Regions from separate parts of the Marinobacter sp. L-80 genome, predicted to be linked through region 4. Evidence: predicted binding sites of a transcription regulator. Region 4 holds the regulator's gene; each other region holds the start of a gene.
What was found. Region 4 encodes sigma-54, which starts transcription at its own class of promoters, with help from an activator protein. Its sites were predicted from a motif close to ANTGGCATNNANNTTGCTNT; they were not measured.
Positions count from the first base shown of each region.

Region 1: the regulator sigma-54 is predicted to act here: its motif matches at 4,801-4,820, upstream of AC13E3_RS11685 (ammonium transporter).
Region 2: the regulator sigma-54 is predicted to act here: its motif matches at 2,765-2,784, upstream of AC13E3_RS19460 (PEP-CTERM sorting domain-containing protein).
Region 3: the regulator sigma-54 is predicted to act here: its motif matches at 2,217-2,236, upstream of AC13E3_RS21175 (flagellar hook-length control protein FliK).

Region 1 covers NZ_JBSXOI010000067.1:170,473-178,160, reverse strand. The annotation lists gene AC13E3_RS11715 (phytoene desaturase family protein) at 1-1,492, shown strand, start outside; gene AC13E3_RS11710 (tRNA-uridine aminocarboxypropyltransferase) at 1,499-2,092, shown strand; gene AC13E3_RS11705 (TIGR03643 family protein) at 2,165-2,422, shown strand; gene AC13E3_RS11700 (YkvA family protein) at 2,497-2,916, shown strand; gene pomA (flagellar motor protein PomA) at 2,986-3,756, shown strand; gene AC13E3_RS11690 (flagellar motor protein MotB) at 3,759-4,676, shown strand; gene AC13E3_RS11685 (ammonium transporter) at 4,900-6,108, shown strand; gene AC13E3_RS11680 (lipocalin-like domain-containing protein) at 6,120-7,202, opposite strand; gene AC13E3_RS11675 (ABC transporter permease) at 7,199-7,688, opposite strand, start outside.
Region 2 covers NZ_JBSXOI010000076.1:179,248-186,935, reverse strand. The annotation lists gene AC13E3_RS19470 (PEP-CTERM sorting domain-containing protein) at 1-310, shown strand, start outside; gene prpD (2-methylcitrate dehydratase) at 412-1,896, shown strand; gene AC13E3_RS19460 (PEP-CTERM sorting domain-containing protein) at 2,015-2,725, opposite strand; gene AC13E3_RS19455 (PEP-CTERM sorting domain-containing protein) at 3,095-3,808, shown strand; gene AC13E3_RS19450 (TIGR03013 family XrtA/PEP-CTERM system glycosyltransferase) at 3,997-5,409, shown strand; gene AC13E3_RS19445 (XrtA/PEP-CTERM system exopolysaccharide export protein) at 5,479-6,123, shown strand; gene AC13E3_RS19440 (XrtA system polysaccharide chain length determinant) at 6,163-7,680, shown strand; gene AC13E3_RS19435 (P-loop NTPase family protein) at 7,680-7,688, shown strand, end outside.
Region 3 covers NZ_JBSXOI010000077.1:349,050-356,737, forward strand. The annotation lists gene fliM (flagellar motor switch protein FliM) at 1-223, opposite strand, end outside; gene AC13E3_RS21170 (flagellar basal body-associated FliL family protein) at 260-769, opposite strand; gene AC13E3_RS21175 (flagellar hook-length control protein FliK) at 935-2,125, opposite strand; gene AC13E3_RS21180 (Hpt domain-containing protein) at 2,279-2,626, opposite strand; gene AC13E3_RS21185 (PP2C family protein-serine/threonine phosphatase) at 2,619-4,376, opposite strand; gene AC13E3_RS21190 (STAS domain-containing protein) at 4,401-4,706, opposite strand; gene fliJ (flagellar export protein FliJ) at 4,829-5,272, opposite strand; gene fliI (flagellar protein export ATPase FliI) at 5,272-6,666, opposite strand; gene AC13E3_RS21205 (flagellar assembly protein FliH) at 6,647-7,540, opposite strand; gene fliG (flagellar motor switch protein FliG) at 7,540-7,688, opposite strand, start outside.
Region 4 covers NZ_JBSXOI010000077.1:522,690-530,377, forward strand. The annotation lists gene mlaE (lipid asymmetry maintenance ABC transporter permease subunit MlaE) at 1-9, opposite strand, end outside; gene AC13E3_RS22035 (ABC transporter ATP-binding protein) at 6-818, opposite strand; gene AC13E3_RS22040 (KpsF/GutQ family sugar-phosphate isomerase) at 1,007-1,987, shown strand; gene AC13E3_RS22045 (KdsC family phosphatase) at 2,011-2,559, shown strand; gene lptC (LPS export ABC transporter periplasmic protein LptC) at 2,556-3,140, shown strand; gene lptA (lipopolysaccharide transport periplasmic protein LptA) at 3,124-3,690, shown strand; gene lptB (LPS export ABC transporter ATP-binding protein) at 3,668-4,393, shown strand; gene AC13E3_RS22065 (RNA polymerase factor sigma-54) at 4,545-6,071, shown strand; gene hpf (ribosome hibernation promoting factor) at 6,173-6,481, shown strand; gene ptsN (PTS IIA-like nitrogen regulatory protein PtsN) at 6,569-7,039, shown strand; gene rapZ (RNase adapter RapZ) at 7,068-7,688, shown strand, end outside.

The sequences.
Region 1 (7,688 bases), on a different contig from region 4:
CGGCAAGAAGGTACTGGTACTCGAACAACATTACACCGCCGGCGGCTACACCCACAGCTACGCCCGCAACGGTTACGAATGGGACGTGGGTGTTCACTATATCGGCGATATGGGCTCACCCCATACCCTGGGCCGGCGACTGTTCGATTACATTACCGACGGCAAACTGGAATGGGCACCCATGGATGAGAATTACGACCGTTTCTTTCTGGGAGACAAGGTCGTCAATCTGCGTGCCGGCAAGGAGGGCCTTCGGCTCTCCTTGCTGGATGCCTTCCCGGATGAACAGGGAGCCATCGACCAGTATGTAAAACTGCTGGGGAAGGTAGCCGACGGCATGCAGTGGTATACGCTTTCCAAGCTCACGCCCGGACTTCTGAGCCCGCTCGTTCATAAAGGCCTGGATATGGCCTTACCGGATTACTTCAACAAGACCACCTGGGACGTTTTGAGCGAACTGACCGACAACCAGGAACTGATCGGTGCGATCACCGGCCAGTGGGGCGATTGCGGCGTCACACCGAAGCAATCCAGCTTTATGGTTCATGCGCTGATTGCCAAGCACTACCTTTACGGTGGCTTCTATCCGGTTGGCGGTGCGTCGGAGATCGCAAAAACCATCATACCCGTCATTCAGCAGCCCGGTGGTGAGGTATTCACCTACGCCGATGTGACTGACATCCTGGTCGAGAAGGGCAAGGCAACCGGCGTGCGCATGGCCGACGGTGAGGAAATCCGGGCACCAATGGTCATCAGCAACGCCGGGGTGATCAACACCTTTGAAAAATTGCTGCCGGCTGAGGCCGCAGAAAAAATCGGCTACAAGCGCAAACGCCGGCACATTATTCCCTCCATGCCCCATATCGGGCTCTACATCGGCCTGAAAGGAACTCCGGAAGCGCTCGGGCTGCCGCGCACCAATTTCTGGATCTACCCGAGCGCCGATCACGACAGCAACGTGCAACAGTTCCTGGATGATCCGGAAAACACCGAGTTTCCGGTGGTGTATATTTCCTTCCCGGCAGCCAAGGACCCGGACTACCAGAACCGCTGGCCTGGCACCTCCACCATAGAGATTGTCGCACCAACCACCTGGGAGATGTTCGAGCCCTGGCAGGACACTACCTGGGGCAAGCGCGGGGAAGACTATGAGGTCCTTAAGCAGAAAATTACCGACCAATTGCTGGAAGTGATGTACGAGAAACTCCCGCAGCTTCGGGGCAAAGTGGATTACGTGGAGACCTCCACGCCGCTGTCTACCGCCTGGTTCTGCCGCTATGGTCGGGGCGAGCTCTACGGTCTGGACCACAACCCTGAGCGCTTCGAACAGGACTGGCTGAAACCGAAAACCGACATTCCCGGGCTCTATCTCACCGGCCAGGACATCCTTACCTGCGGCGTGGTGGGCGCGATGATTGGTGGGCTGGTCAGCACCCTGGCCATCCAGGGCTGGCGCGGCGCCGGGTTGGCAAAACGTATTTTTGTGGGGTAACAGGCGTTGCCCAGGCCGATCTGTGCCGATTGCGGCATGCACCTGAATATCTGTGTCTGTGAAGCCTGTGCCCCGGTGCCGAACAGTACCCGGGTTTCGGTCCTTCAACACCCAACCGAGGTGGGTCACCCCAAGGGTACCGTGCGCATACTGGCCCAATGCCTCGCCAGAGTCGACGTTTTCCAGGGCGAGACGCCAGACGATTTTGACCAGGCCGGCTTCAATCCACACACAGAAGCCGGACATTCCGCGCTGCTGTTCCCCGGTCCCGGCAGCGACACGCTCGAATGCGCAAACCTCCATGACATCCATCACTGGATCATTCTGGACGGAACCTGGCGTAAGGCCGCAAAGATCCTGCATCAGAATCCTGCCCTGGCGGCGCTGCCCCGCTTCCATTTGGCGGAACCTCCGGCGTCTGCCTACGCCATCCGAAAGGCCCCGGGCAAGCAACACCTGGCCACAGCAGAGGCGGTTGCCTATCTGCTGAACGTGGTCGAGCCGGGCCTGGATACCCGGCCCATTTCCAGAGCCGTGCGCTCACTGGTGGACAAACAGCTCGCCCAGATCCCGGCCCGGCTGCACAAGCATTATCAATAAACCGATGCGGGTGAGACGAGCGGCCGATGCGGACGTAATCTCCGGAAACCTGAACAAAACCGAGAGCACCCCATGTCCGCGCAATTCGACTCTGCAGACCTCTCCCGCATTATCGAGATGGCCTGGGAAGATCACACACCCTTCGAGGCCATCGAAGCCCTCTATGGCCTTCAGGAGAAAGACGTCATCCGCCTGATGCGACGTGAGCTGAAGACTTCAAGCTTCCGGCTCTGGCGCAAGCGGGTAACCGGACGCAGCACCAAACACCGCCAGTTGCGGCCCGAAGGGGTGAGTCGGGGCTATTGCCCGACCCAGTACAAGCATCGGTAAGCGTCGCACCATTGGCATTGCCGGCATGGCTGCGCGATCATGAACACTCAGGTAACAAGCAAGGAACCAACGCAATGGCAGTGTTCAACCAGAAAGATGCCCGGGAGCAACTCGATGCCGAGGCCAGCAAGGTACACCGGTCCGACCTTGAGACTCTGCTTGAAAGACAGCGCGCGATTGAAGAAAAGGTGAAGGGTAGCGGCAAGCTGGCACGCTTCAGCGGCGACATCAAGCTGATGTTTTCCATGATCCGCGACTACTGGTACGGCAATTACCGGAGCGTACCCTGGAAGACAATCGCGGCAGTGGCAGGGGCACTCCTGTACGTGCTGAACCCGCTGGATGTCATTCCCGACCTTTTGTTCGGCTTCGGATTTATCGACGATGCCGGCGTCGTGGCCCTGTGTCTGAAACTGGTAGAATCCGATCTGCTCCGCTACGCTGCGTGGAAGGAACATCAGGAAGAATCTGAAAACCGGGTCAGTGCGAATTGATTAATTTCTGAACTGACGGTATTCTCCCGCCCCTGCTGTAGGAACACCTGAATCAAATCTGGAGTTGTCGTGGATTTAGCCACTCTCATCGGTCTTGCCGGCGCTATTCTGCTGATTGCATCCGCCGTTATTCTTGGTGTTTCACCTTCTGTATTTATCAACCCTGCCTCGTTGCTGATTGTCGTGGGTGGCACCATGTTCGTGGTGTTGGCCAAGTTCAGCGTCGCCCAGTTTCTTGGCGCCTTCAAAGCGGCCGCCCGGGCCTTCAAGTTCAAGCTGCCGGAAACCCAGGCCAGCATTGAAGAGTTGGTGGATATCGCCAACGTGGCCCGCAAAGAGGGCGTTCTTGGGCTGGAGGATAGAGAGATCAGCAGCCCGTTCCTGGCCCAGGGTATACAGATGCTGGTGGACGGTCAGGACGGCAAGACCATCAAGGAGCTCTTGAACAAGGAGCGCCTGATGACCCTCGACCACAACCGTTCTGGCGCCAAGGTATTCACGGCCATGGCCGATGTGGCGCCGGCCATGGGCATGATCGGCACGCTGATTGGTCTGGTTCAGATGCTGTCGAACATGGAAGACCCGAAGTCCATCGGCCCGGCCATGGCGGTCGCACTGTTGACCACACTGTATGGCGCCATGATTGCCACCATGATCGCGACTCCGATTGCCGACAAGCTCTCCCTGCGGATGACCGAGGAAGCGCGCATGCAGTCGCTGTACATTGATGCCCTGGTGGCCATTCAGGAAGGCACCAATCCCCGGATCATCGAGCAGATGCTGTCGAGCTACCTGCCCCCCAAGGAACGCGAGAAAGCGGCTGCAGCTGAAGGCGCCTGACCATGGATGAATTGCCTGAAGAGGAAAAACCGGGGATTCCGGCGTGGGTAGTTACCTTCGCCGATCTCATGTCCCTGCTGATGTGCTTCTTCGTGTTGCTGCTGTCCTTCTCGGAGATTGATGCCCAGAAGTTCAAGCAGATCGCCGGTGAACTCTCCAAAGCCTTCGGCGTTCAGCGGGACGTGCCGGCCCTGGAAATACCCAAGGGTACCAGCCCCATTTTCGACAAGTTTTCTCCCGCACCGCCCGAGCCTACCGTGGTCAACGAGGTCAAACAGACCACCACAGAGGAAGCCCCCGAGCTGCAGACCCTGAAAAGCCCCACCGACATGGCCGTGGAGGCTGCCATGGAAGAGCAGCTGCAGGAAACCATGGACGAAATCCTCAAGGTGCTGGAGCCGGCGATCGCCGATGGGCGCATCAATGTAAGCGAGGATCAGCGGCGGATCGTGATCCGGGTGGAAGAAAAAGGTTCGTTTCCCTCAGGTTCGGCTCAGCTGACCTGGGAATTTGAGGGCCTGTTGCTGGACATGGCCGAGGTTATTGAGGGCATCCCCGGCGACCTGACCATTGAGGGCCACACCGACAACGTGCCTATCCGTACCGACCGCTTCTACAGCAACTGGGATCTGTCGGCTGCCCGGGCCGCCGCGGTGGCCAACGTGCTGGTCGCCCGGGACCAGGTTGAACCCACGCGACTTTCCGTCACCGGACTGGCGGATACCGAACCCAGAGTTCCGAATAGCTCAGCAGAAAACCGGGCCAAGAACCGGCGCGTGGAAATCATCATTGATCTCTCCGGCCCGATGCAGGAACAGGAGGTTCGCCTCCGGGAACTGATCCAGTCCGAATCGGACGATGACCAGTCGGCACTCGGGATCGAATCCGACAGCTCGACATCAAACGAAATCAGCTGGTAAGCGCACTCTATTTTGGTGCGCCCGACACCAAAACGCACAATGCTAGTGCACTTTGGCTCTAAAACACGTCTCCCACATCTGTCCAGAACCACCCAACTGCCCTTCCGCGCTTGAAATGCATTATTTTGGAACAGCTCTTGCTTTAGCTGCACCTCATCAATGCACATTTCAACGTAAAGCGGCCCGCTAGAGGCCGGACACACAACATCAGGAGCGAAAACCCGTGGACATCACGAGTGCAGTACACACCCTGACTGAAAGCGCCAACACGCTGTTCATCCTCATCGGCGCCATTATGGTGCTGGCCATGCATGCCGGCTTTGCTTTTCTGGAAGTAGGCACCGTTCGCCACAAGAACCAGGTCAACGCCCTGGTGAAGATCATGACCGACTTTGGCATCTCTGCCGTGGCCTATTTCTTCATCGGCTACTACATTGCCTACGGCAGCCATTTCATGAGCGGTGCCGCCGAGCTCACCGCCGCCAACGGCTATGATCTGGTGAAGTTTTTCTTCCTGATGACCTTCGCCGCAGCCATTCCCGCGATTGTCTCCGGTGGTATCGCTGAACGGGCAAAGTTCTATCCGATGCTGATTGCCTCTGGCCTGATTGTTGCCTTTATCTATCCCTTCTTTGAGGGGCTGATCTGGAACGGCAACTATGGCTTCCAGGGCTGGCTGGAGAACCAGTTTGGTGCGCCCTTTCACGACTTCGCCGGCTCCGTTGTAGTGCATGCAGTGGGCGGCTGGATAGCCCTGGCGGCCGTTCTGGTCCTCGGTGCACGAAATGGGCGCTACCGTAACGGCAAGGTGGTGGCTTTTGCCCCCTCCAACATTCCCTTCCTGGCCCTGGGCGCCTGGATCCTGACCGTCGGCTGGTTCGGCTTCAACGTCATGTCCGCCCAGACCCTGGACGGCATCAGCGGCCTGGTGGCCGTAAACAGCCTGATGGCCATGGTCGGCGGCATCCTGGTGTCCATGCTGCTGGGCCGCAAGGACCCGGGCTTTATCCACAACGGTCCGCTAGCAGGGCTGGTGGCGGTATGTGCCGGCTCTGATCTGATGCACCCGGTGGGTGCCCTGGTAACGGGCGGCGTCGCCGGCGCCATCTTCGTGTATTTGTTCGAGTGGGCCCAGGCCAAGATCGAGCGCCTGGACGATGTCCTGGGTGTCTGGCCCCTGCACGGTGTCTGTGGTGTCTGGGGCGCGATTGCCTGCGGCATCTTTGGCCAGGAGGCACTCGGTGGTCTCGGCGGCGTCAGCCTGATGTCCCAGATCATCGGCTCGGTGGCCGGCGTGGTGGTGGCCTTTGTGGGCGGTCTGATTGTCTATGGGGTTATCAACGCCATTTCCGGACTGCGTCTGACCGAAGAAGAAGAGTTCAACGGGGCGGACCTGAGCATCCACCGGATCGGGGCAACCGCGGTCGAATAAGCACTGAGTGTTCAGTCGCCGTAGCCGGTCAATTCCATGTAGCCCTCGCCAGAGTGGCTGCCGGCGACGGTGACAGGGCTTTCCCAATAAGGGTAAAGCCCGTCATTCAGGTAGTTTCCAGGGGGAGCCGAAATTTCAAGGCTCACCCCATAATCCGGAACCTCCAGACGCCAAAGGCGGGGAAAGCCCCGGGCGTCTGGTTCCTCCGGGCGAATGCGAAGCTGACTGGGCTGAAGCGCTACGGGCTCGCCATCCTCCGGAATCCAGGTTCCGGAACGAAAACCGCCGTCCTCCTCGCGGAGCTGGAAAGCCATCAATTTGTCACCCGACTCCAGGTGCAGCGCAAACCAGTCCCAGCCCTGCTGGCCCGATTTGAGAAACTGACTACTCCACTCCCGGTCGAACCAGCCCTTGCCCGCAACCTCAAGTGTCTCATTACCCAGCGTGACAGTACCCTCGATGTGCAGGTCCACCAGACTGAAATACATCGAACCCTCACCATCGGCGGATTTGGCACTGAAGCCGTTATCACCGTGCGCAACAGGCTTGCCATTGATCGAGAGGGACAAGTCGTAGGACCAGCCATCCGCCGCCAGCTGCAACCGCCATGACTCGCTTTCGGATGTTGCCTCAAGCTGCCAGTCGTCCAGCCAGACGGCCAGTGGCTGCGCCTGTGCGCCGGCATGGCCGACATCGCCCCGGGCCAGTTTCTCTGCAAAGTAGTGCCGGGCATCAAAGCTCACCGCGGCATGGGCCATCCAGGCCGCTTCCAGGGGCCAGTCGGCTGCCTCAGGAGGTTCAGCATCTGCCGGTCTGGGCGTAATGGCTTGGCGGAACTGGGTCCATTGCAGGCCCAACGGCTCACCTTCTTCAGTCCTCAAATTGGCGGTCAGATACCACCATTCGATCCGGTGTTGCGGGTGCGGGCCGAAATCATCGGGAAATATCAGGCGGTCGCCCGGCCCGGGCTGAAGGAAGGGCACTTCGGCGTCGTTTTCTGCGACACCCGCCAGTCCGGCGAACCCTGCTTCTTGTTGTGACTCCGAACAACCGGCCAGAACCACGATGGACAACATCAGTATCCAGCGTCTCATCGCTCACCTCCCGCCAGCGCGTTGGCGTTCACAGGGGCAACCGTTGGTGATTTCAACTGGCGCATCATCAGCAGGCCGATGCTGAGGCCAATCAGCAGACTCAGCACCCCAAGCTCCAGCCAGAACCGGGGATAGACCGCCATGGGCAGGGACCAGCCGAACGCGATGGGGTTGATGCGATGCACCAGAACCAAGGTCAGCCAGATGCCAAGCGGCAGGGCCAGCAGGGTAATTGCAGCGGTCAACGACACTGACAGCCGGATCAGTTGGGCCGATGCTTGTCGCACGGATAGTCCCCAGACGACCAAAAGCCGGAAATACCAGGCCCGGGTGGAGAAGAAGACCCAGCCCATCATCAACAGTGCAATGGCCGCCAGTATCAGGGTCAGGGTAGTCATGGCCCGGGTCAGCAGGAAGGTCTGGTCAAAGATGGCCGTGGCGAGTTCTTCAATAGCCCGGTTGTCCCGGACCGTCAGCTCATCCACC
Region 2 (7,688 bases), on a different contig from region 4:
TTATGCGTCGGGAAAAGAAACTCTGGGGGTGACTTCGCAAAACAACGGTCCGAACGATGGTTTGATCCAGGGCGCTTTCGCGAAACTCGATTTTTATGATGTTTTCAGTGATGGCGATAGTGTATGGAATGGTGTTCTCGGCGTAAACTTCGACGCACCAAACGAGCCATATACGGCGTTTGATTACGTCGAGCTCAGCGTGAAGCCGTTGGTGGTCGATGTGCCAGAGCCGGGCACGTTGGCTCTTTTTGCTCTTGGTTTGACGGGTATATTCGGCATTAGGAAATTGCCCTTGCATCGGCCAATGTAAAAGCTCTTTCTGATAGGCACCTGGTGCGCATTCCAGGTGCCTTGTCTCCCAATGTGTGTGAGCTAGGCTCTAGGCATAGCAATTCTTTTGGGAGAAACATTATGAGCTCCACATTCGATCTCAACGAACGCCCCGACTACGATGAAGTCCTGCAGAAAATCGCGGACTACGTTCTTACCTATGAAATAAACAGTGAAGAAGCCTGGAATACCGCCCGTTATTGCCTGATGGATACCATCGGCTGCGGGCTTCTGGCTTTAAGGTTCCCCGAATGCACCAAACATCTCGGTCCGTTCGTCAAGGGTACGGCGGTTCCACATGGCTCGAGAGTACCCGGAACGCCTTACCGGCTGGACCCGGTAAAAGCTGCCTGGGATATCGGTTGCATCGTCCGCTGGCTGGATTACAACGACACCTGGCTTGCGGCTGAGTGGGGCCACCCCTCAGACAACTTGGGCGCTATTCTGGCCGTGGCCGACCATTTGTCGCAGAAGCGTGTTGCCGAGGGCAAAGAACCTTTAACCATGCGGGCTGTGTTGGAAGCCATGATCATGGCCCATGAAATCCAGGGCGTTCTGGCGCTGGAAAACTCCTTCAACCGCGTGGGGCTGGATCATGTCGTGCTGGTCAAGGTCGCTTCAACCGCTGTTTCAGCAAAACTCATGGGCGCCAACCGTGCACAGATGCTGTCTGCGCTGTCTCACGCCTGGGTAGACGGGCAGTCTTTACGAACCTACCGCCATGCTCCCAATGCAGGCTCCCGAAAGTCCTGGGCGGCAGGTGATGCCACATCGAGGGCTGTGAGGCTTGCCGATATCGCCATGCGCGGTGAGATGGGTATCCCCAGCGCGTTAACTGCGCCGCAGTGGGGCTTCTATGACGTACTGTTCAGCAAAACCAACAAGGATCAAAAGCTGAAGCCTGAGCACAAGCGTCAGTTTTCTTTACCACAGGAGTTTGGCTCCTACGTGATGGAGAATATCCTGTTCAAGATTTCCTTCCCGGCTGAATTTCATGCCCAGACGGCGGCTGAAGCGGCGGTTACTTTGCATCCGCAAGTCAAAGACCGATTGGATGAGATCGGCCGCATCGTGATCACCACCCACGAATCGGCGATTCGGATTATTTCCAAACAGGGCGATTTGGCCAATGCCGCGGATCGGGATCATTGCCTGCAATACATGACCGCCGTGCCTCTGATTTTTGGCAATCTCAAAGCGGAGCATTACGAAGACGGCTTTCACGCGGAAAATCCGGTTATCGATCAATTGCGTGAGAAAATGGAGGTGGTTGAAGATGAGCGATACACCCGGGAGTACCTGGAAGAAGACAAACGCTCCATAGCCAATGCCATTCAGGTTTTCTTTAAGGATGGCAGCAGCACCGGCCAGGTGGCAGTTGAATATCCCATTGGCCATCGTCGTCGCAGGAAGGACGGCATTCCGCTGTTGACGGATAAATTCCGGAATAACTTGGCGACACGGTTTAACGGCCAGCGGTGTGAACAGATCTATGGTTTCTGTAAGGACCAGGAGACGCTAGAGAACCTGGCCGTGCAGGAGTTTGTCGGGCTTTTTGTAATCTAATCGGTCGGTGGGCTTAAAAACTGACCCGGGCCCAAGTCGAGCTTAACAATACTTTGAGATACACACATGAAAACGGCTCCCAAAGGAGCCGTTTTCACTCTAGGCAGTTCGGCTTGATTCAGCTCCGGCGACGGTAGCTGGCGCCGAGACCGAGAAGACCAAGACCCAGCAGAGCTAATGTGCCAGGTTCCGGAACCTCTGCGGTGACCGAGCCAATGGCAAATCCGCCGTTTTCAGGGCCAGTATGCGCGACTCTGAAGGTTGTTCCACTGATTACAGTGGGGAAGCTCCAGTCATCCACGGCAGCATAGTTAGCCTCGAATACACCGTCGACAAACAAGTCGAAATATCCACAAGGACCCTCGCTTCCTGCTGTACCGCAATCCGAGTCGCTTCCGTCATTGAAGTCGAAGCCCAGTAGATTCACGCGCTGCCCGAAAGTGAACAGAATCGACTCGCCGGTGGCGACCTGAACCTGGTCATCTGAACTGCTATCGCCTGGTGAAATGACAGCGAGCCCGGAATTGGAGGGCGACAGGTCCTGCATCAGGAACGCATCTCCATTCGTATTGTTCGCCGTCGCGCTGAGGTCCAACCCGGATTTCGAATAGTCGAGGCCCGCCCCTAATTCTGTTTCACAAAGATCCGAACCTGAAATATTGGTGCCGTTGCAGGTACCGCCAGTTGTGTAACTGTTGGTCGGAAGGTCTGCTCCGGGATTCTGGAAAGTGAACGTCACGGGGCCTGCATGAGCAGTTCCTGCCAGGGCAAGCATACCCAGAGTTAAGAAAACTCCCCCAACTGCTTTGCGTATAATTTCCTTTTTCATGATCTTCTCCAAAAAGTCGAGTGGTGTGGCACGTTTTACTCAGCACGCTCTATGCCAAAGCTAAGGATGATCGACAAAACAGGCACCTAGAGGAAAAGCGGGGATGATCTGCGTGCTTGGCTGTAAATTTTCCCGACAAATCGCAATGCCAGTCGGTTGAGGATCCACATCCCCACCTCAAAGAACGTTGACATCAAAGGAGGGAGGGCGCCCGGTCTGCAGGGTGGTTATTTGACATCGGTGGAGTCGAAAAAATTTACAGCTCTAGTTTTTGGTGAGTATAAGGCACTGAAATATATGAATTTACCGTTCTGGCATTATTTCTGCATGAGTGTCCATGCAGTATCCACAAGGACGGAGAAAACAAAGATGAATGCAGTAAAGAAAATCATAGCCACGGGTTTACTTGCCAGCGTTGCTGGTCTGGCCCACGCAATCCCGACAGATCTGGTCGATCTCAAAGATGACGGCGGTAACACGCTTTTCAATGATATAGCTCCGGGTGAATACACCGACACTGGCGCTGCTTATGCCGAATTAATCGATACAGACAGCGCAATCGATAACGCTACCGCGTTTTTGATCTTCGAGTTCGCTGGTTTCGATTCCAGGAATTCTTTCGGCATTTACGATATGAACCTGTTTGACCCTAATGCAGCGTCCAGCAACAACATCCTTGAAGTGTTCACTGGTACAGACTCGCCCATCAAGAGCCGAAGCCTTGAGTTCGATCTTGCTGCCGGGACTGTTTCGGTGGGCTCAACAACAGCTGAAATTGGGCGTTACTTCGGTTTCTATCTCGAAAGGGACGGCAAGCGCTTCTACTCAGATGCGACTATGAATGCCAATAATGAAGACATGGCGTTGATCTACGACGTGCATGGCTACTCGGGCGACACCGAAATTCTTGGCAGCCAACTGCTGGTAGCTTTTGAGGATGTGCTTGGCGGTGATAATGATTTCAACGATCTGGTCGTTGGTATTAATGACGTAAAAGCCGTTCCTGAACCCGGCACCCTGGCTCTCTTCGGCCTTGGTCTTGCAGGCTTGGGCCTGGCTGCTCGCCGTCGCAAGCAAGCCTGATCTGAGCAGGCAAGAAAACACTGACAGCTTCGGATAAGGATGCCGGGGCTGTCAGCTTTTTATACAGGTGCCATGGAGGCGTCTGACCGTTGCAGATAATCGAAATTGCAGTACACTGCTGATCACGTAACGTTGTGTTTGACGCATGGGATGCGTTCTTCTGAATGTGAACAGCAAAAGGAGTTGGCGTGGCCCACGTCAGGTTGTTTCGACATTACCTTCACGTACCCTACCTGATCCTTGGATTGATCGATTTTCTTGTACTCGGATTTTCGTTCGCACTATCCGCCTTCTTTAGATATTTCGGCGACTTATCATTCTTTCTTGACAACTTTTGGCTGGTGCTGCCTTCAGCGGTAACATTCGGCATTCTGAATCTTGTTGTCATGGTTGCCCTTGGCGTCCACCAGTCCCGCCTGGAAGAGGGCATGTCAGGGATGATGCTCCGCACTATTTTGTGCGTGATTCTCGGGATACCTTTCTGTGGTTTTGCTTATCTGTTGTCGTCTGATTGGCTCTGGTATCTGGGCAGTAGCGGGGTTCTCACTACTGCGGCCGTGTTCTCCGTATTTATGCTGGGAGCGGCAAGGCTGATCTTCTTTGCAGTGGTTGGCAAAGAAACCTTCAAACGGAAAGTCCTGGTACTCGGTGCGGGTTTCCGTGCCCGGCAAATTCATGAGGATTTGCGCACACCGTTTAATCGCAAAGGTTTCATCCTTACTGGGTTCGTGCCGATTGCAGACGAGCCCATTGAAGTCGAGGACAAGTACCTGTTGAGGCTGAGCGGTTCGCTCCACGAGCATGTGGTGGACAACACGGTTCATGAAATCGTGGTGGCGGTCAACGACCGTCGAAAGGGCCTCCCAATGGAGGACCTCCTGGAGTGTAAAATGGAGGGTGTAAAGATAGTCGACGGGGTAAGTTTCTATGAGCGAGAGAGCCGCAAGGTCGCTTTGGAAATGGTTACCCGCGGCTGGCTCGTTTTCTCGGATGGGTTTACGGTTTCTTCGGTATTCGGTTTTGGTAAGCGTTCCCTGGATATGCTCGCGGCGCTGACATTGCTCATCGCCTCACTGCCTTTGATGATCCTGACGATTATCGCCATCAAACTGGAGGACGGCCTGAAAGCACCGGTTTTTTACAGCCAGGAGCGCGTAGGGCTTAATGGCCGGATCTTCAATGTCCATAAATTCCGCTCGATGATTACCGATGCCGAAAAAAATGGTGCCGTCTGGGCCCAGAAGAACGATGCTCGGGTTACGAAGGTGGGCGCCTTTATTCGCAAAGTAAGAATCGACGAGCTGCCCCAAATTTTTAATGTGTTGAACGGCAGCATGGCGTTTGTTGGTCCCCGGCCAGAACGCCCTGTCTTCGTTCAGCAGCTCTCTGAAAAAATTCCGTTTTACAGTGAACGGCATCGGGTGAAGCCCGGTCTGACTGGCTGGGCGCAGCTTTGTTTTGCTTACGCGGATAACGAAGAAGACACTCGAGAAAAGCTCAGCTACGACCTTTATTACATTAAAAATCAAAGCCTGTTACTGGACTTGTTGATTATAATTCAGACAGTAGAGGTGGTATTGTTCAAAAAAGGATCACGGTGACCCGGCGGATTTTCGATGGATGCGCCATTTGAAGTTTCAATAAGACGAATTGGAAGAAGAGAGGAAACCATGGCACGGAAGACATTTTTGAAAGGGGCAATCATCTCTTTCCTGGCGGTAGCGTTGGCAACGGGGTGTGCCACACAAACGGCCTCATCGCCCGAACAGATCCAGAGAGCGCTCGCGCTGGAAAGCCGGGACAGTGTGGATCAGTACATCCTGGGAGCCACCGATGTGGTCCGCGTTTCGGTTTGGCGCAACGAGGATCTAAGCATCGCAGTTCCCGTGCGTCCCGATGGCAAGATTTCCGTCCCCCTGGTAGGTGATGTACAGGCCAGCGGCCGGACGCCGGAACAGCTCGCCAACGATATCCGGATCTCGCTCTCAGAATATATCCGTGAGCCGCAAGTCAGTGTTGTTGTTACCTCCATGGGCAGTCATGAATTCACAGACCGGGTTCGGGTAACAGGTGCCGTCCGACAGCCGGTGTCCATCCCTCATCGGAGTGGCATGACCGTGCTGGACATCTTCCTGAACGCCGGTGGCGCCAACGAATTCGCCGCTCTCAACAATGCCATGCTGTACCGGAAGGTGGAAGGAGAGGTAGTTGCCATCCCGATCCGGTTGGACGACATACTGAACAAAGGGCAGGTTGAAACCAACTACAGCATGCGGCCGGGAGATATCCTGACGGTCCCGGAACGGAATTTTTAACGCTTTTTGCTCTGAACGCTACATGAGTCGGGTTTGATTATGGCATTACCTCTGTCCCAGTTGCCGATTGAAATTGTTCGCGAAGTTCGCCAGCGAAAGTGGCTGGCGTTTCTCGTGTTCCTGCTCGTGAGCTTTGGGGTTTTGGGCGCGGGCTTTGTGTTTCCATATAAATACCAGTCCGATGTCATCATCTTTGTGGACGATAAAAACATCATCGGCCCACTAATGGAGGGGCGGGCGGTGACCACAGAAATCAACGACCGCACCTCTGCGGCAAAAGAGCTGTTGATGACCCGCGACGTAATGGAAAAGCTGGCGACGGATCAAAATGTGTTTCCCGACGCATCCATGGAACAGGAGGCTGTTGAGGCCAGGATTGCAAGGCTCCGGGAAGATCTCTCGGTTCGGCCCCGCGGCGACAGTTACTTCAGCGTCGGGTTTTCGGCTTCATCGCCTATCGAAGCTTTCCGGGTCGCCCAGCGACTGGGGCAACTTTTTATTGCCGAGTCGAACGAACGGAAACGGCGTGAGAGTCGCAGCGCTTACGACTTCATCGACAAGCAGGTGAAAAGCTACGAGCGCCAGCTGGCAGATGTGGAGGCCAGGCTGAAAGAGTTTCTTTCCGAGAATACCGACGGTACCGAGCAAGAAGCGAACGCCCGAATGGCGCAGCTTCGAAACCAGCTTGAGCTCGCTCAAATTGAAAAACAGGAGCTGGAATCCCGCGTTGCCTCGCTCCAGCAACAGTTGGCGGATGTGAACCCCACTATTCGTCAGGGCCGGACCGAAGATGCCTACAGGGGTAGAATACAGGCGCTGGAAGAGAGGCTGGATAATCTGAGGTTACAATATCACGATACCTATCCGGACATTGTGATCCTCCAGGAACAGTTGGCGGAACTGCGTAAACAGCGTGAACTGAATGCCGGCGACACAGAACAGCAACCACCGGTGGAAGGCGAGGAAGCAGTGAATCCCTTTTACCAGGAGCTGAGCGCAGCCCTATCGAAAGCCCGGGCGGATGTTGCAACGGTGGACACGCGCATAGCCTTCTTTGAACGGCTGATGCAGCAGCAGGAACTCCGGATGGAACGTATTCAGGCCAACAAGGCGGAATATTCCGAACTGACCCGGGACATGGAGGTAAACCGCGAAATTTACGACGACCTTCTGAAACGCCGTGAAAAGGCCAGGGTGTCCATGCATCTGGATATCGAAGGCCAGGGACTTAATTACCGCATCAATGAAACCGCGCAGTACCCCCGTAACCCCAGCGGCCCGCAGTTTTCGATGTTTGCAGCCGCGGGACTTTTCCTGGGTATCATGGCGCCTTTTGGAGCCGTGGCCGGCCTGCTGCAGATTGATCCGCGTGTGCGCGCCCGCAAGCAGCTTGAGGAAGGTATAGGTTTGCCAGTACTTGCCGAAATTCCGAGGGTTCGTACGCCCTATGAAAAACGTCATGACAGGCGGCTCACCACGGCTGTCATCGTGCTCGCTGTATTGGCAATCGCCGCCTATCTGGGTGTGGTTGTAGCCACCCACTTTGGAGTTTTGTGATGTCTGAA
Region 3 (7,688 bases), 170 kb from region 4:
CGTTGCGACGCATCAGGTTGAACAGGCTGATCCGGGTGTAACGGGCAAAGCGCTCGTTGATCATCTCCAGGGTCGGCATCCGGCCCCGAACGATGCGGTCCTGACTGGCAAGGTCGTAGTTCTTTATGCCGGTATCGTCAGTCTCTTCATAGGTATCAATGTCACCGTCATCCACCCCGTGGAGGAGGGCATCGATTTCATCCTGTGACAACAAGTCCTGCATACGTAGTCCTGCCCGTGAAGTACCTTGGCCCGTGCGCTATTGCACGACAAAATTTCTGAATAACACCCGTTTGATGGCGGGCTCGCCTTCCTGCTCCAGAACCTGATTCACCGTGGTCAGCATCCGCTCGGCCAGGCCACTGCGGCCCTCGGGCGTCTGCAGCTCGTTGAAGTTACTGCTACCAAGGACTGTCACCAGCTGGCTTCGAATGAGAGGCATGTGCAGCTTGGCAGCTTCAAGCGCCTGTGGATCGGTGGACTCCAGCGCCAGATAAGCCTGGGCGTAGCGTTGGCGACCCTCAGCCTGAACCGTGGTAACGATGGCTTTTTCCATCTGGTAGTAGCTGCTGGGAATAAAGGTTTCCTCTGCAACCTCGGTTGCGTCACCCTCTTCCTCCCCCATGCCCGGAAGACCGCCGCCCAGGAACCACAGGGTACCCACCACAGACAGCACAATGGCCAGGATCACCACCACAACCAGCATGATGATCAGTTTCAGTTTTCCCTTCTTGGCAGGAGCCGCTTCAGATTCGTTATTTTCAGCCATAATGTTCGCTTTGCCAGAAATCCGTCACGGGGAGCAATTTTCCGCGACTTTTCAGGATTGGATGCAAAGGGCGGGCCAGAACACCCAACCTTCCCGTTCAGAACAGCAGTTTAGCGTTGCCGGGAAGGATGGGCAAAGGAGATTGGAAGAGAATATCGAAGGGTATCAGGCGAAGATGTCTACTTCGCCTTTCCAGCTGAGATCAAGGCTGCCGGAGCTGATGCCTTCATCGTCCTGATCGCCAGCGACCAGCGATGCCGAACCGCCACCGGAGCCATTATCGTTTCCGGTGCCCTGCTCGCCGGTCTGCTGGCGAGGCGAATCGGAAACATCGAAGCCTGCCAACGACATTCCCTGCTCACCCAGCATATCCCTGAGCCGGTGGGAATGCAGTTCAAGCTGGTCACGGACCACGGGATTGGCCGAATGGACCGTAATACTCGCCTGCTCGTTCTGCACCCGGACCTTGACCTCCATGGGGCCCATGTCCGGTGGTGTCAGGTGGATTTCGGCAACCGACATGTTACGGGCAGTCAGCCAGCTGAGCTTGCCCACCAGTTTGTCGCCCCACTCTGCATGGCCTACCGGCACATCAATGGACGTAGCATAACCTCGTAATGGCGCAGCGTTCTCGGCCGTCAGTTTTGCTGCCCCATTGGCATTATTGGCCGCTTGCTGGGACACCAGATCCATGGCGGACTGGAAGCGGCCAGAATTGATCAACGAGCCGGAATCCGCATTGCGGCCGGAGTCGGTGAGCACTGAGGCCTTCATGACATCTGTCAGTGTCGCATCGCCGGAAACACCGCCGGATCCGGACTGAGCTTTCTGACCCGAGGCCCCTGTGAGAAGGCCACTGAACAATCCGGCAACGGAATTCGCTTGGCCCGAAACACCGTTGGCTGCATTGACGCCGACTCCCGGCATTGTAGCTGACATGGCGGACTCACCGGCACCTCCGGCTTTTGGATTCAGCCAGGACTGCAACTCGACAAAGGTAAGGGGAAGCGCCGTCGGCTCTGATTTGCCATCACCTGCTACAGCGGCCCAGTCCGCGTCCCGTGATTCAGCATCCGTGGCAGCGTCGGCTTTTTCGCCACCCTTTGGATCAGCGTTCGCGTTTGCTTCCGTTTTCGTCTCTGAAGAAGTGTCCTGGGTCGCCCGGGATTCATCGGCAGATCTGGCCTCAGCGTTCCGATCCGCCCTCTGGCGATCGAGCCGCTTTTGCTCAGCCTGGGAGACAGAGTCGAAATCGCTTTTCCTGTCAGCCGGATCCCGGCTGGCTCCGGATTTTGACGGGCCGGGATCTTGTTGCGTCCCGGGCGCGGGGGTTTGGGGAAGAACCATCTGGGCCATGGCAACCTCTTGCCGCTTTTATCGCATTGTCGCCCTCACCTTGCCGGACCTGGCCGGTGCATGGGCGGTTAATCCACTCAATGCGAAGGACAAAGCAATTGTGATGCCAGCGCACACCTGCTTCGCCTGACAAACGGCCTGAATAGACCTGATTCACCCCACCATCAAGCCATCCAGGCCTGCGATTACCTGTTCGAATTCCCGGGCGATGTCATCCAGTAATCCCGAGGCATCGTCCAGCCGGGATTCCTTTCCTGCGATTTCCGCCCTCAGGCAGAGATCGCCAAGTCGTGGGGCGCCAATATTGATACAACTGCCCTTGAAGCTATGGGCCGTCTTGGCAAAGGCGTCACTATCGTCAGCCCTCAGGGCTTCTTGCAATCCCCGAATCCTGTCGCGGGAATCTGCAACATAGGTCTGTATCAGCACTTCGAATTCGTCCTCCATGACGTCTCGAAGCTCAGCCAGTGCCTCCTCGTCCAGGTGTGGTTTATCAGTCATCTCGATTCTCCGCTGTACGGGCGAACTGCCAATCGTAGACAATTTCAACATGATTGCCCTGTTCATGAAACCTGATGGTCTCCGCCAGACGTTTCAACAGCAGCAGGCCCCGCCCTGCATAGCGCCCGCTCATGGTTGGGGAATTACCGGGGGCCACGCTGGGATGATTGTGAAAATCAAACCCCTGGCCGCTGTCCTCACAGATAACACGAAGCCGACCTCCATCCGGTTTCAGGGAATGGTGCAGTGTGAACCGGATGTAGTGACCCTCCACGTTGGCCAGGCGCCGATTGCGCTCCGCGTAGTAGCGGCCAAAGCCCTCCGGTGAGTGCTTCCATTCTGACGGGAGTTCCAGAACACCGTGCTCCAGCGCGTTGTTGTAGAGTTCCGCCAGCAGGGTATAGATTTCGCCGCTCTTCCGTCGAAGACCCGGCACCTCCATACAGATATGAAGCAACAGAGGCAGGGGACTGAACTCTCCGAGGGTCCTTTCCCGGATTTCATAGCTGCAGCGCCATTCCGCCGGCCCGGCAAGAGCAGACGGTGCGGCACGATCTGGCAGGGTAGCCAGCCCCGCCTCGTCCATCATTTCCAGACAACAGAGCGTCAGGTCATCGCCATCCTCAAAGTTGCCGGTGAACCGGTGAACCGCGGACATCATGGCATCGAACGGATGGTCCCCATCGTCCAGCCGGTCAAGCGTGCCGGTAACGCCCTGCTCACCGAACACGTTGCCGGCGCTGTCGGCAGATTCCAGAAAGCCGTCGGTCATCATCAGCACTCTGTCGCCAGGGGCGGCACCAACCCTCTCGAAATCGGCATTGAACTGATCCGGCGCAAGGATACCGAGGGGAAGATGCCGCGATGGCAATGCCAGGAGTTCTCCGGTGGTCCGGATCAGCCAGCCATCCGGCAGACCGCCGTTCCAGATCTGCAACTGATTAAGTTTGAAATCCGCCTCAATCATGGCGCCACAGCAGAACATGCCCGTCGGCAGAATCCGTTTGAGTTTCTGGTTGATCTCGCGCAACACGTCCTGGCCGTTAAAACCCTTATTGGCCATGCCGTAGAAGATCTCGGCTACAGGCATGGCGCCGATGGCAGCCGGCAGACCATGGCCGGTGAAATCCCCCATGAAGATCAGCATCCCGCCCGCCGGCCGGGGCGAGGCAAACAACACATCACCATTGAAAATGGACAGGGGCGAAGCGTGATAACGAATATTGGAGGCATCCAGGCAGCCGGAATGAGCCACGTTATCGAAGACCCGTTTGGCGATTTCCTGCTCTTCGGTAAGTTGTCGGTTGCGCTCACGAATGAGATCCCGCTGATCCGATAGGGTCCGGTGCATCAATCGCATTCGGTTGAAAGCCTTGATCTTGGCTTCAATGATGATCCGGTTATAGGGCTTTCCCAGGAAGTCATCGCCACCGGCCTCCAGGCATCGGGCCAGGGCACCAGCTTCAGAGAGGGAGGTCAGAAAAATCAGGGGAACCAGCCGTTCACCAGCCAGGAGCTTGATCTGACGGGCTGCTTCCATGCCATCCATGACCGGCATAAGGGCATCCAGCAGCACCAGATCCGGCGCCTCCCGCTGGAAAACAGAGACCGCGTCCAGCCCGTTTGCCACATCAAGGACTTCGTGCCCCAGTCGCTTCAGCAGTGTTTTGAGGATCAGGCGATCGCTGTCTGAATCGTCAGCGATCAGTATTCTCAGGGGACGGCTATGTTCTGCAACGGAATCATCCATGAGTACTCCGGCAGTCCGCGAGCATCAGCGGATATTGAAAAGTTGCTCGAAATTGGAGATTGAAAGGATACGACGGACATCGTTATTGCAGTTTTCGATGACGATTCCTGCGCTGTCACCTCCGGCATAATCACGGAGTAACAACAGCATTCCCAGCGCCGAGCTATCCAGGTAGGTGGTGTCAGACAGATCCACAATGTAATTCCGGATGTTCGGATCACCGTGCTCGTAGGCATCACGGAACGCCTGATGGGTGCTGAAGTCGAAACGCCCCTCTATCCTGATAACAAGAGTCTGACCGTCATCATCGCGGCGCGTCTGGATCGGCATTCCAAAACCTCCCGGGCTATCAAGAGCAGCATTTGACCGGCGTGTTCTACCAGCCCTACATCCGGTAAGGATAGCTGAGTGGTCTGATTTTGCATCTGTATTTGCTTGATGCGGAGCAAGATTCAGCGTCGACGTTGGTTAAAAGCCCGCCCCGCGGCCTCATCCGAAAGCTTCTGTTCCCGGAGATCCTGCTCCCTCTGCTCCTGCTGGCGGCAGGTTTCTATGTATTTTTCCATGCCCCGCCGGCGCTCCCAGGCGTGCTGCCATTCCTTTTTGCGCGCCTCGAAGACCTTTTCCGCCTGCTCCAGCTGCGTCTGTTGCTGCCGGATTACCTGATCCAGTTGCGCAATAAAGGCCTGCCACGCCTGGAGCCTGGACACCTGCACAATCCCCTGTTGGCTGTTGCGAATCTGATCCCGGTACTCCTGCTGGTAGCGATTCAGGTTCTGGACCTGTTCGCGCTGCTGCTCCGCCAGCTTCCTGGCCTCTCCCATTCGCTCCAGGGCTTCCAGCTCCTTGCGCTCCTCCAGGGAAAGAACCACTTCCAGACGCCGGGAACGCAGCATCAGGCATCACCTCCGCCGCCAGCTGCCGGATTCGGCACGGCCGACTTACGCCGATCGGGGGATCGACGCTCTGGCACCACCGCCAGCAACTGGTCAACACTTTCCTTCAGTGGTGCACTCTCATTCAGGCCCTGCTGCAGGAACTGGCGCATATTACCGATGTGAGTGATGGCAAAATCGGTCTCGGGATCGGAACCCTTCACGTAAGCGCCCACAGAGATCAGATCCCGGGCCTGCTGGTACCGTGAGTACACCTGCTTGAATCGCTGGGCCCTGGAAAAATGTTCGGTCTCGGTTACCTGCGGCATCACCCGGCTGATCGACGCTTCCACATCAATGGCGGGGTAGTGTCCCTCTTCGGCAAGCCGGCGGGAGAGTACGATGTGGCCATCCAGAATCGCCCGGGCAGCGTCTGCAATCGGATCCTGCTGGTCATCGCCTTCGGTTAGTACAGTGTAGAACGCCGTGATAGAACCACCTCCGGGGCGACCATTGCCGGTTCGCTCCACCAACTGGGGCAGTTTGGCAAATACCGAGGGCGGGTAGCCTTTGGTCGCCGGCGGCTCACCCACGGCCAGGGCAATTTCCCGCTGGGCCTGGGCGTAACGGGTCAGGGAATCCATCAACAGGAGCACGCGTTTGCCCTGATCCCGGTAATACTCGGCAATCCGGGTGGTCAGCATGGCGGCGCGCAACCGCATCAGTGGCGAATCGTCCGCGGGCGCGGCCACCACCACCGAGCGGGAAAGGCCCTCTTCGCCCAGGATGTCTTCGATAAACTCCTTTACCTCGCGGCCCCGCTCACCAATCAGGCCCACCACGGTGATGTCGGCATCGGTAAAGCGGGTCATCATGCCCAGCAACATACTCTTGCCCACGCCACTGCCGGCAAACAGACCCAGGCGCTGCCCCTGGCCGACGGTCATCAACGCATTGATCGCCCGTATACCCACATCCATCGACTGCCGCACCGGGGCGCGGTTCAGCGGGTTGATAATATCGCCGGTGAGCGCCACGCGGGCTTCGGCCTGCAAGGGGCCTTTTCCGTCCAGGGGCTCGCCACTGCCATCGACCACCCGGCCAAGCAGCTGGGGGCCAACCGGCACCCGGCTTGCGGCAGACAGAGGCACAACCCTGGCACCGGGCTTGAGCCCCTCGATTGCTGTCAGGGGCATCAGATACACCCGGTCGTCCTCAAAGCCCACCACTTCCGCCTCAACATTACCGGTGTTCTGGCCAAAAATGACACAGCGGTCACCGACCACCATGGGGCAGCCGACACATTCGAGGGTAAGGCCCACCATGCGGGTCAGTCGGCCGGAAAGTTCAGGCTCGGGCTCGTTTCCCAGAAACCCCTGAAAGCGGTTGAGGCGATCAGCGAGGCTCGAGGTCATCACCGTCACCTGTATTTTGCGCCGGCTTCGGATCGTCTGAGGAATCCCCGGTCTCCGGGGAATCCAGCACGTCCCGATGGAAACCGGTCAAGTCTTCCATCATGGAGTCCAGTTCCTCGGTTTCTCCGCCCTCACTGTCGCTCATCTGCTGGTCCAGCATGCTCTGCACGGCCCGCTGGAAACGTTTCTCAACCGTGAAATCCACCAGGCTGTGACGGGTTTCCACCTTACAGCCACCGGGCAGAATACTGGCGTCTTCAATGACGGAAGCGGACGCTTCGAGGCGGGCGGTCACCTCGCGAACCATTTCACAGTCTTCCGGGTTTATATGGATGCGGATGTTTTCCGCGGTGGAGGGTAGCGCCTCCATGGCGCGGCGAACCACGTGACGGATCTGGGAGGAGTCGATGGTCAGTTCACGAAAGACCACCGCCCGGGCCAGAACCGTGGTCAGGTTGACCAGAGAGGTTTCAAGTTCGTCCTCGTGGCGCTTGATCGGCAGCAGTAACTCACCGAGCAGATGTTCGAGACGGTCAAGCTTGGTGTCGATTTCCTTGCGGGTATCGTCGTAGCCCTGACTTTTGCCTTGCTCCCTGCCCTCTGCCAGGCCGGTTTCCAGCCCATCCTGGTGGCCTTCCTCTTTGCCGGCCTTCAGGCCATCCTGGTAACCCTGTTCCCGGCCCTCGTTATAGCCGTCTTCCCGGGCCGCCTCGCGAATCTCGTCAATGTCGGCGGCGGTGAGGGGCTTGACCTCGCGCTCCTCTTCCCGCGCTACTTCATTGCCACGGGCATCCAGCAGGGGCAGCTCCCACCGTTCATAGGCGGTCAGCTGTTCCTTGGGAATGCGATTGACGTCACGGGTGGAATCTTTCATCACATCATTTCTTCGCCGGCACCGCCGAGGGAGATTTCACCGGCCTCGGCCATACGGCGTGCAATGGTGATAATGTCTTTCTGGGCGGATTCAACTTCGCTGACCTTGACCGGCCCCTTGGCCTCAAGATCATCCTGCAGCAATTCCG
Region 4 (7,688 bases):
GTCAATCAAGAGGCACCTCCCGACAGGCCGAAGTCACTGGCGGCGCCTTCGGCCGGATAATGGAACGGCACCGGGCCATCCGGCTGCCCCTGCAAAAATTGCTGGACCTTCCCGGAAGGATGCGCCCGGAGCTCCTCCGGTGTGCCCTCACCGATTACCTTGCCATCAGAAATAATGCAGGCGTAATGGCAGATGCTCAGGGATTCGGGCACATCGTGGGAGACCAGCACACTGGTCAGTCCCATGGAGCTGTTCAGATCCCGTATCAGCTTGACCAGCACGCCCATGGCAATCGGATCCTGGCCGGCGAAGGGTTCGTCGTACATGATCAGTTCGGGATCCAGGGCCATACTACGGGCCAGTGCAACCCGGCGGGTCATCCCCCCGGACAACTCCGAAGGCATCAACTGGCGGGCTCCGCGCAGGCCAACCGCTTCCAGCTTCATCAAAACAATGTCGCGGATCATGTCTTCCGGCAACTTGGTATGCACACGGAGCGGAAAGGCAACGTTCTCGAAGACAGTCAGGTCGGTAAACAGAGCCCCGCTCTGGAAGAGCATGCCCATCCGTTCGCGAAGACTGTAGAGAGCCTTGCGTTTGAGCTTTGGCACCTCGTGGCCGTCCACCATGACACTGCCGGAATCTGGCTTGAGCTGACCACCGATAAGACGCAGCAGCGTGGTTTTACCGGTTCCGCTGGGCCCCATAATGGCAGTAATTTTGCCGCGGGGAATATCCAGACTGACACCGTCGAAGATACGGCGCCCTGAACGGGAGAACACGACATCCTTGAGCGATATGTAAGCCGGTGAATCCATAGTCCTTACCTTTCAAAGAGGCGCTACATTATGCCATGGAGCGCCGGAGCTCAATCCAAAGAGCGCAAAATGTACTGATAGCAATGATCAGTTTGACTGAACTTCCTGTAACCGGGCATCGTTGCCGGGGGAAAATGGTATACTCTGCCCCACATTTTCAATGTCCCGATAGCCAGGCCCTTAGCCCGATGACCGAACAGACTGCCCACGATTTCCGATCTTCTGCCATCCGCGCCATTCGCATCGAGCGTGACGCCATTGATGCACTTGAAAGCCGGATCGACGACCAGTTCACCCGTGCCTGCGAAGTCATCATGAACTGCAAGGGCCGTGTTGTCGTGACCGGCATGGGAAAATCCGGCCACATCGGCAACAAGATAGCGGCCACCCTTGCCAGCACCGGTACACCGTCGTTTTTCGTGCATCCCGGAGAAGCAAGCCACGGCGACATGGGGATGATCACACCGCAGGACGTTGTCATCGCCATTTCCAACAGTGGCAACACCAGCGAGGTGGTCACGATTCTGCCCCTGATCAAACGTATGGGCGCCCCGCTGATCAGCATGACCGGCAATGCCACGTCCACCCTGGCCCGGGAAGCCGTCGCCAACCTGGACGTCAGCGTTATGGTGGAAGCCTGCCCCCTGGGCCTGGCGCCCACCTCCTCAACAACGGCCACCCTGGTCATGGGGGATGCGCTGGCCGTTGCACTGCTTGAGGCCCGCGGATTCAGTGCCGAGGATTTTGCGTTCTCCCATCCCGGAGGCAGCCTCGGCCGCCGGCTGCTGCTTCGGGTTTCCGACATCATGCATACAGGCGATCAGATTCCCGTTGTTAACGAGGGCACACCCCTGAGCGGCGCTCTCCTTGAAATCTCCCGCAAAGGTCTGGGTATGACCACCGTCGTAAACGGGGAAGGCACGCTTACCGGCATATTTACGGACGGTGACCTGCGCCGGACTCTGGACCGGTCAGTTGATATTCATCATACGCCCATCAACGAGGTGATGACGCGGAATGGTAAAACCATCCAGGCTGATCATCTGGCGGCGGAAGCGCTGAATATCATGGAGGAAATGAAGATCAATGCCCTGCCCGTGACGAACGATAGCGGTGCTCTAATCGGCGCCATCAACATGCACGACCTGCTGCGGGCCGGCGTCATCTGATGGGCCATGAGGAGTTTTTCAACATGAAGCATCAATGGCCTGAGCCACTGCTGGAAAAAGCCGCCAAAATTCGACTGATCGCACTGGATGTGGACGGCATCATGAGCGATGGCAAGCTTTACTTCAGCGCCAACGGTGATGAACTCAAGACGTTCAACATCCTGGACGGCCTGGGACTCAAACAACTCATGGCAGCCGGCATTACTGTCGCCGTTATTACCGGTCGGAAGTCACCCCTGACCGAAAAGCGCATGCGGGATCTGGGCATCCCCCATCTGATGCAGGGGCGTGAGGACAAGAAAGTGGCCCTGCAGGAACTGGTCAGCACCATGGATCTCAGCCCTGAGGCCATCGCCTACATGGGTGATGATCTGCCAGACCTGCCGGCGCTCCGGTTTGCCGGGCTGGGAATCACCGTACCCAATGGTTACTGGCTGGTGCAGCAACATGCCGATTACTGCACCCGAACCCGGGGTGGCGAGGGCGCGGTGCGAGAAGCCTGCGACCTGCTGCTGACTGCCCATGGCAAGCTGGATGCTGCGCTTGCACCCTACCTGGAGCTCAAGGCGTGAACTGGCTCCCGGACAGGCCCTGGCTGCGAACACTGGCGCTGGCTGGCACCGTGGTGGCCGCGGTCTTTTTGCTCTGGCAAAGCGATGAACCGCCGGTCATTGATGATGAGGCAGCCGCACTGCGGGGCGATGCCGAACCGGACGGCTTTGTGGTCAATGGCAATTACACGTCATTCGACGAATCGGGCAAGCTGAAAATCCGGTTCTCCAGCCCCCGCATTGAGCAGTTTGAAGAAGGTAACCTGGCCACCATGGAGTCTCCCCGTGCCGAACTGTATGGCGGCGACAATGTTCTGCCCTGGATTGTTGAAGCCGAGAATGGCAGCCTGCTGCAGAACCAGAACCTGGTCTATCTCACTGACAATGTCCGGATTCAGCGCAGTATTGGTGAACGGGACGCCACTCTGACAACATCAACACTGACGCTGGATAATGACCGGGGCATGGTATATACAGACGCACCCGTAGAAATACGCGACGTTACCGGCATAACCCGGGCCACGGGCATGAAAGCGTGGATTGACGAGCGGATTCTGGAACTGAACTCCCAGGTGGAAGGACGCTATGAAACCGGAAACTAACCGATACCGGAGCCTGCTGGCCGCCCTGCTGACAGTCGCAATGGCTGGCCCGGTGGCGGCTTTCGACCTTGATTCCGACATCCCCATCAAGGTTACCGCCGACAACGCCCGCCTGGACGATGGCCAGGGCATTGCCACTTACACCGGCGATGTGGAACTTGAACAAGGCAATACCCGCCTGAACGCGGAGCGTGTGGTCCTGTACCGTACAGAGAACGGCCTGAGCCGCATCGAGGCCTCCGGAACCCCCGCAAGATACAGGCAACCGGCGCGCGAAGGTGGAGGTGAAACCGACGCCCGCGCCCTGAATATTACCTGGTCCGCCACCGACAGCCAGCTGACCTTTGAACGGGAAGCGGTGATTGAGCAGAATGGCAACCTGTTCCGCGGCGACGTGATTCACTATGATACCGCTGGCCGCGTTGTAACCGCAGAAGGCGGCGCCGAGACCGGCGATGGCACTGGCCGGGTAGAAATGGTGATCCAGCCGCGAAGCGCCGACAGACGCACTGACAAACAGGAAACCGATGGCAGTTCTGAGAGCCAGTAACCTGGCAAAGAGTTACAAACAGAAAAAAGTGGTTATCGATGTGTCCCTGGAAATCCGAAGCGGGGAAATTGTTGGACTGCTAGGCCCCAACGGCGCCGGGAAAACCACCTGTTTCTACATGATCGTGGGGCTGGTACCTGCCGATCACGGGCGGATAACTATCGACAGCCGGGATATCACGCCGCTGCCGATGCACGGTCGGGCCCGCCAAGGCATCGGCTATCTGCCACAGGAAGCCTCGGTTTTCCGCAAACTGTCTGTGCGCGACAACATCATGGCGATCCTTGAGACGCGGCAGGGCCTGACCAAGGCAGACCGGCAGAAAAAGCTCGAGGAGCTGCTGGAGGAATTCCACATCACCCATATACGGGACAGCGTTGGTATGGCCCTGTCCGGTGGTGAGCGGCGACGGGTGGAAATTGCCCGGGCCCTGGCCATGGAGCCGGCTTTCATCCTGCTGGATGAGCCCTTCGCCGGTGTGGACCCCATATCCGTCAGTGACATCAAACACATCATCCGGCACCTTCGGGACAAAGGCATTGGCGTTTTGATCACCGACCACAACGTGCGTGAGACCCTGGACATCTGCGAGAATGCCTACATTGTTTCCGGCGGCCACATCATCGCCTCCGGCAATGCCGACGCCATCCTGGCCAACCAGCAGGTCAAGGAAGTCTATCTCGGCGACGAATTCAGACTCTGACACCCAATGGCTGATTGTTTTGATGATCTGTAGCAAGTAAACTCGGCAAAGAACTTGCTAGGGTAAATTAAAATCACGGCAAGTAACCGGCATATAAAGATTTTTTCACGACTTATGACACAACGCGCTGATGAGTGACGGATCCTGAACCATGGTTATGAAAGCCTCCTTACAGTTAAAGCTGGGTCAAAGCCTGACCATGACGCCCCAGCTGCAACAGGCGATCCGGCTTCTCCAGCTCTCCACTCTCGACCTCCAGCAGGAAATCCAGCAGGCACTGGAATCCAACCCCATGCTGGAGACCTCCGAGGACGATGACCAGACCGACGCAGCCAGCGAAAACGACGAGCGCGAGGCCAACGCCACCGAGTCCGCCGCTGAAGCTGCCCCGGAACCGGCCAGCGACTGGGATGAATCCGAGAACGGCCCGGACTGGTCCTCGGAGAACGAGATTCCTGACAACATTCCGGACGATCTGCCGGTTGATACCGCCTGGGACGACATCTACCAGTCCGCACCAGCGCCGGCAGCCCGCAACGACGACGAAAACGATCACGATTTCGAAACCCGTAATTCCCCGACCGAAACGCTTCAGGATCACCTGGAATGGCAGCTCAATCTGACGCACCTCAGTGAACGGGACCAGGCCATTGCCCATGCCCTGATGGATGCAGTGGACGAACGGGGCTATATCACCAGCCCGCTGGAGGAAATCCACGCCGGACTGCTGGATGAGAACGATGAAGACCCCCTTGAACTGGATGAAGTGGAAGCCGTGCTTCACCGCCTGCAACACTTTGATCCGCCCGGCGTGTTTGCCCGGGACCTACAGGAATGCCTGCTGATCCAGCTCAACCAGCTGCCGCCGGAAACACCCTGGCTGGCCCAGGCACGCCTTGTAATTACCCATTACATCAACCTGCTGGGCAACCGCGATTACGCCCAGTTGCTGCGCCGCAGCCGCCTGAAAGAAGACCAGTTGCGGGATGTCCTGGCGCTGATCACCGGCCTGAATCCGCGGCCGGGCGATGTCATTGACCGGGCCGAACCCGATTATGTGATTCCGGACGTGATCGTTCGCAAACACAATGGCCGCTGGCGTGTTGAGCTGAATCCTGAAATTGCACCGCGCATCCGGGTCAATGCCAGCTATGCTTCTCTTATAAGGCGTGCGGACAGCAGTGCCGACAACACCTACCTGCGGGATCAGTTGCAGGAGGCGAAATGGTTTATCAAGAGCCTGCAGAGCCGCAATGAAACCCTGCTGAAAGTGGCGACCCGTATTGTCGAGCACCAGCAAGGATTCCTGGATCAGGGTGAAGAAGCCATGAAACCGCTGATCCTCTCTGATATCGCCCAGGCGGTTGAGATGCATGAGTCCACGATTTCCCGGGTCACCACCCAGAAATACATGCACACCCCCCGGGGAATTTTCGAGCTGAAATATTTCTTCTCCAGCCATGTCAGCACTGACGAAGGCGGTGAATGTTCTTCCACGGCGATCCGCGCGATGATCAAAAAGCTGATTGCCGCGGAAACGCCCAAAAAGCCGTTGAGCGACAGTAAAATTGCAGCCATGCTAGGAGAACAGGGAATCAAGGTTGCGCGACGCACCGTTGCCAAGTACCGGGAGGCCATGCACATTCCGCCTTCGAACGAACGCAAGCGGCTGGTCTGAACACCCCGGGGTCCGGGCGCAACGTACTATTCGCCGGCGCATAATGCGCCAGCACCCAGACCGGCTCCCGGGAGCCGGCACGATGACAACAGGAGACGCCTATGCAACTCAATATTTCAGGCCATCACGTAGAACTGACTCCCGCACTGAAGGATTATGTTTCAGAGAAGTTCGAGAAGCTCGAGCGTCACTTTGACCACATCAGTAACTGCCAGGTGACCCTGGAAGTGGAAAAGGTGCGCCAGATTGCGGAAGCCACGTTGCATGTGGTTGGTGGTGAGATTCACGCAAAGGCAGAAAATGAGGATATGTACGCAGCCATCGATGCCCTGATCGACAAGCTTGACCGTCAGATCCTCAAGCACAAGGAAAAGAATGTAGACCGGATGCACGGAAACGGCTCTCGCTAACTGACTGTTTTCATGCAATTCATCTAATCGAGCTGCGACATGAGTAACGTGTCGCAGCCTTTTTTTTAACGGAAACGCAGTCGATCCATGAGCGACACATCCCTGACCATAGAGAACATTCTTGCTCCGGAGCTCACCCTCTGCAGGGTAGCTGCGTCCAGCAAGAAACGGGCCCTGGAGTTTATTGCCGAGCAGATAAACCATCAGGACAACACGCTCAGCGAGACCCAGCTCTTCAACAACCTGATTTCCCGCGAGCGCCTGGGCAGCACCGGCATTGGCCAGGGAATCGCCATTCCCCACTGCCGTCTGGAAGGACTTGATCACGTGGTGGGCGTGCTGATGACGCTGGAAGAAAGCGTCGAATTCGATGCTATCGACAATCAGCCGGTGGATCTGATTTTCGCCCTGATCGTCCCGAAGGAAGCAACGAGCGAACACCTGGAGCTGCTCAGCCAACTGGCTGAAAAGTTCAATGAGCGGTCGTTCTGTGATCGCCTCCGGCAATCCGAGGACGCAAGCACGCTGTACCAGCGCATGACCGCCCCGGGCGGATGATATTCATTGCAGTGGAGATAAGGTGGTCATGAAGCTGATTATCGTTAGTGGCAGGTCTGGCTCGGGCAAGAGTACCGCCCTTCATGTGCTTGAAGACCTCGGATTCTATTGCATCGACAATCTGCCTATCGGCCTGCTCTTTCCCCTCACCCGGGAAGCCGCCAGCCAGACCAAGCCTGGCCGGCTGGGAAAGATGGCGGTGAGCATCGATGCCCGCAACCTTTCCGGAGAGTTGGCCAATTTCGAAGAGATCTACCGTCGCCTTCAGGAGACCGGGGTTACGGTTGAGATCATCTTCCTGGACGCCGACGAACAGTCATTGCTCCAGCGTTTCCATGCCACCCGCAGAAAGCATCCGCTGAGTGACGACAGGACATCCCTCCGGGAAGCCATTACCAGTGAAAAGAAGCTTCTTGAGCCTCTCTCCAAGCTTTCCGACCTGTATGTGAACACCACGGGCATGTCCATGTACGAACTCCGGGACATGGTGAAGCAACGGGTGGTTGGCCGGAAAGACCAGGAGCTGGCCCTGCTGTTCCAGTCGTTCGGCTTCAAACACGGTGTGCCATTGGATTCCGACTATGTCTTCGATGTTCGCTGCCTGCCGAACCCCTACTGGGATACCAGCCTCAGGAAATACGTGGGCACC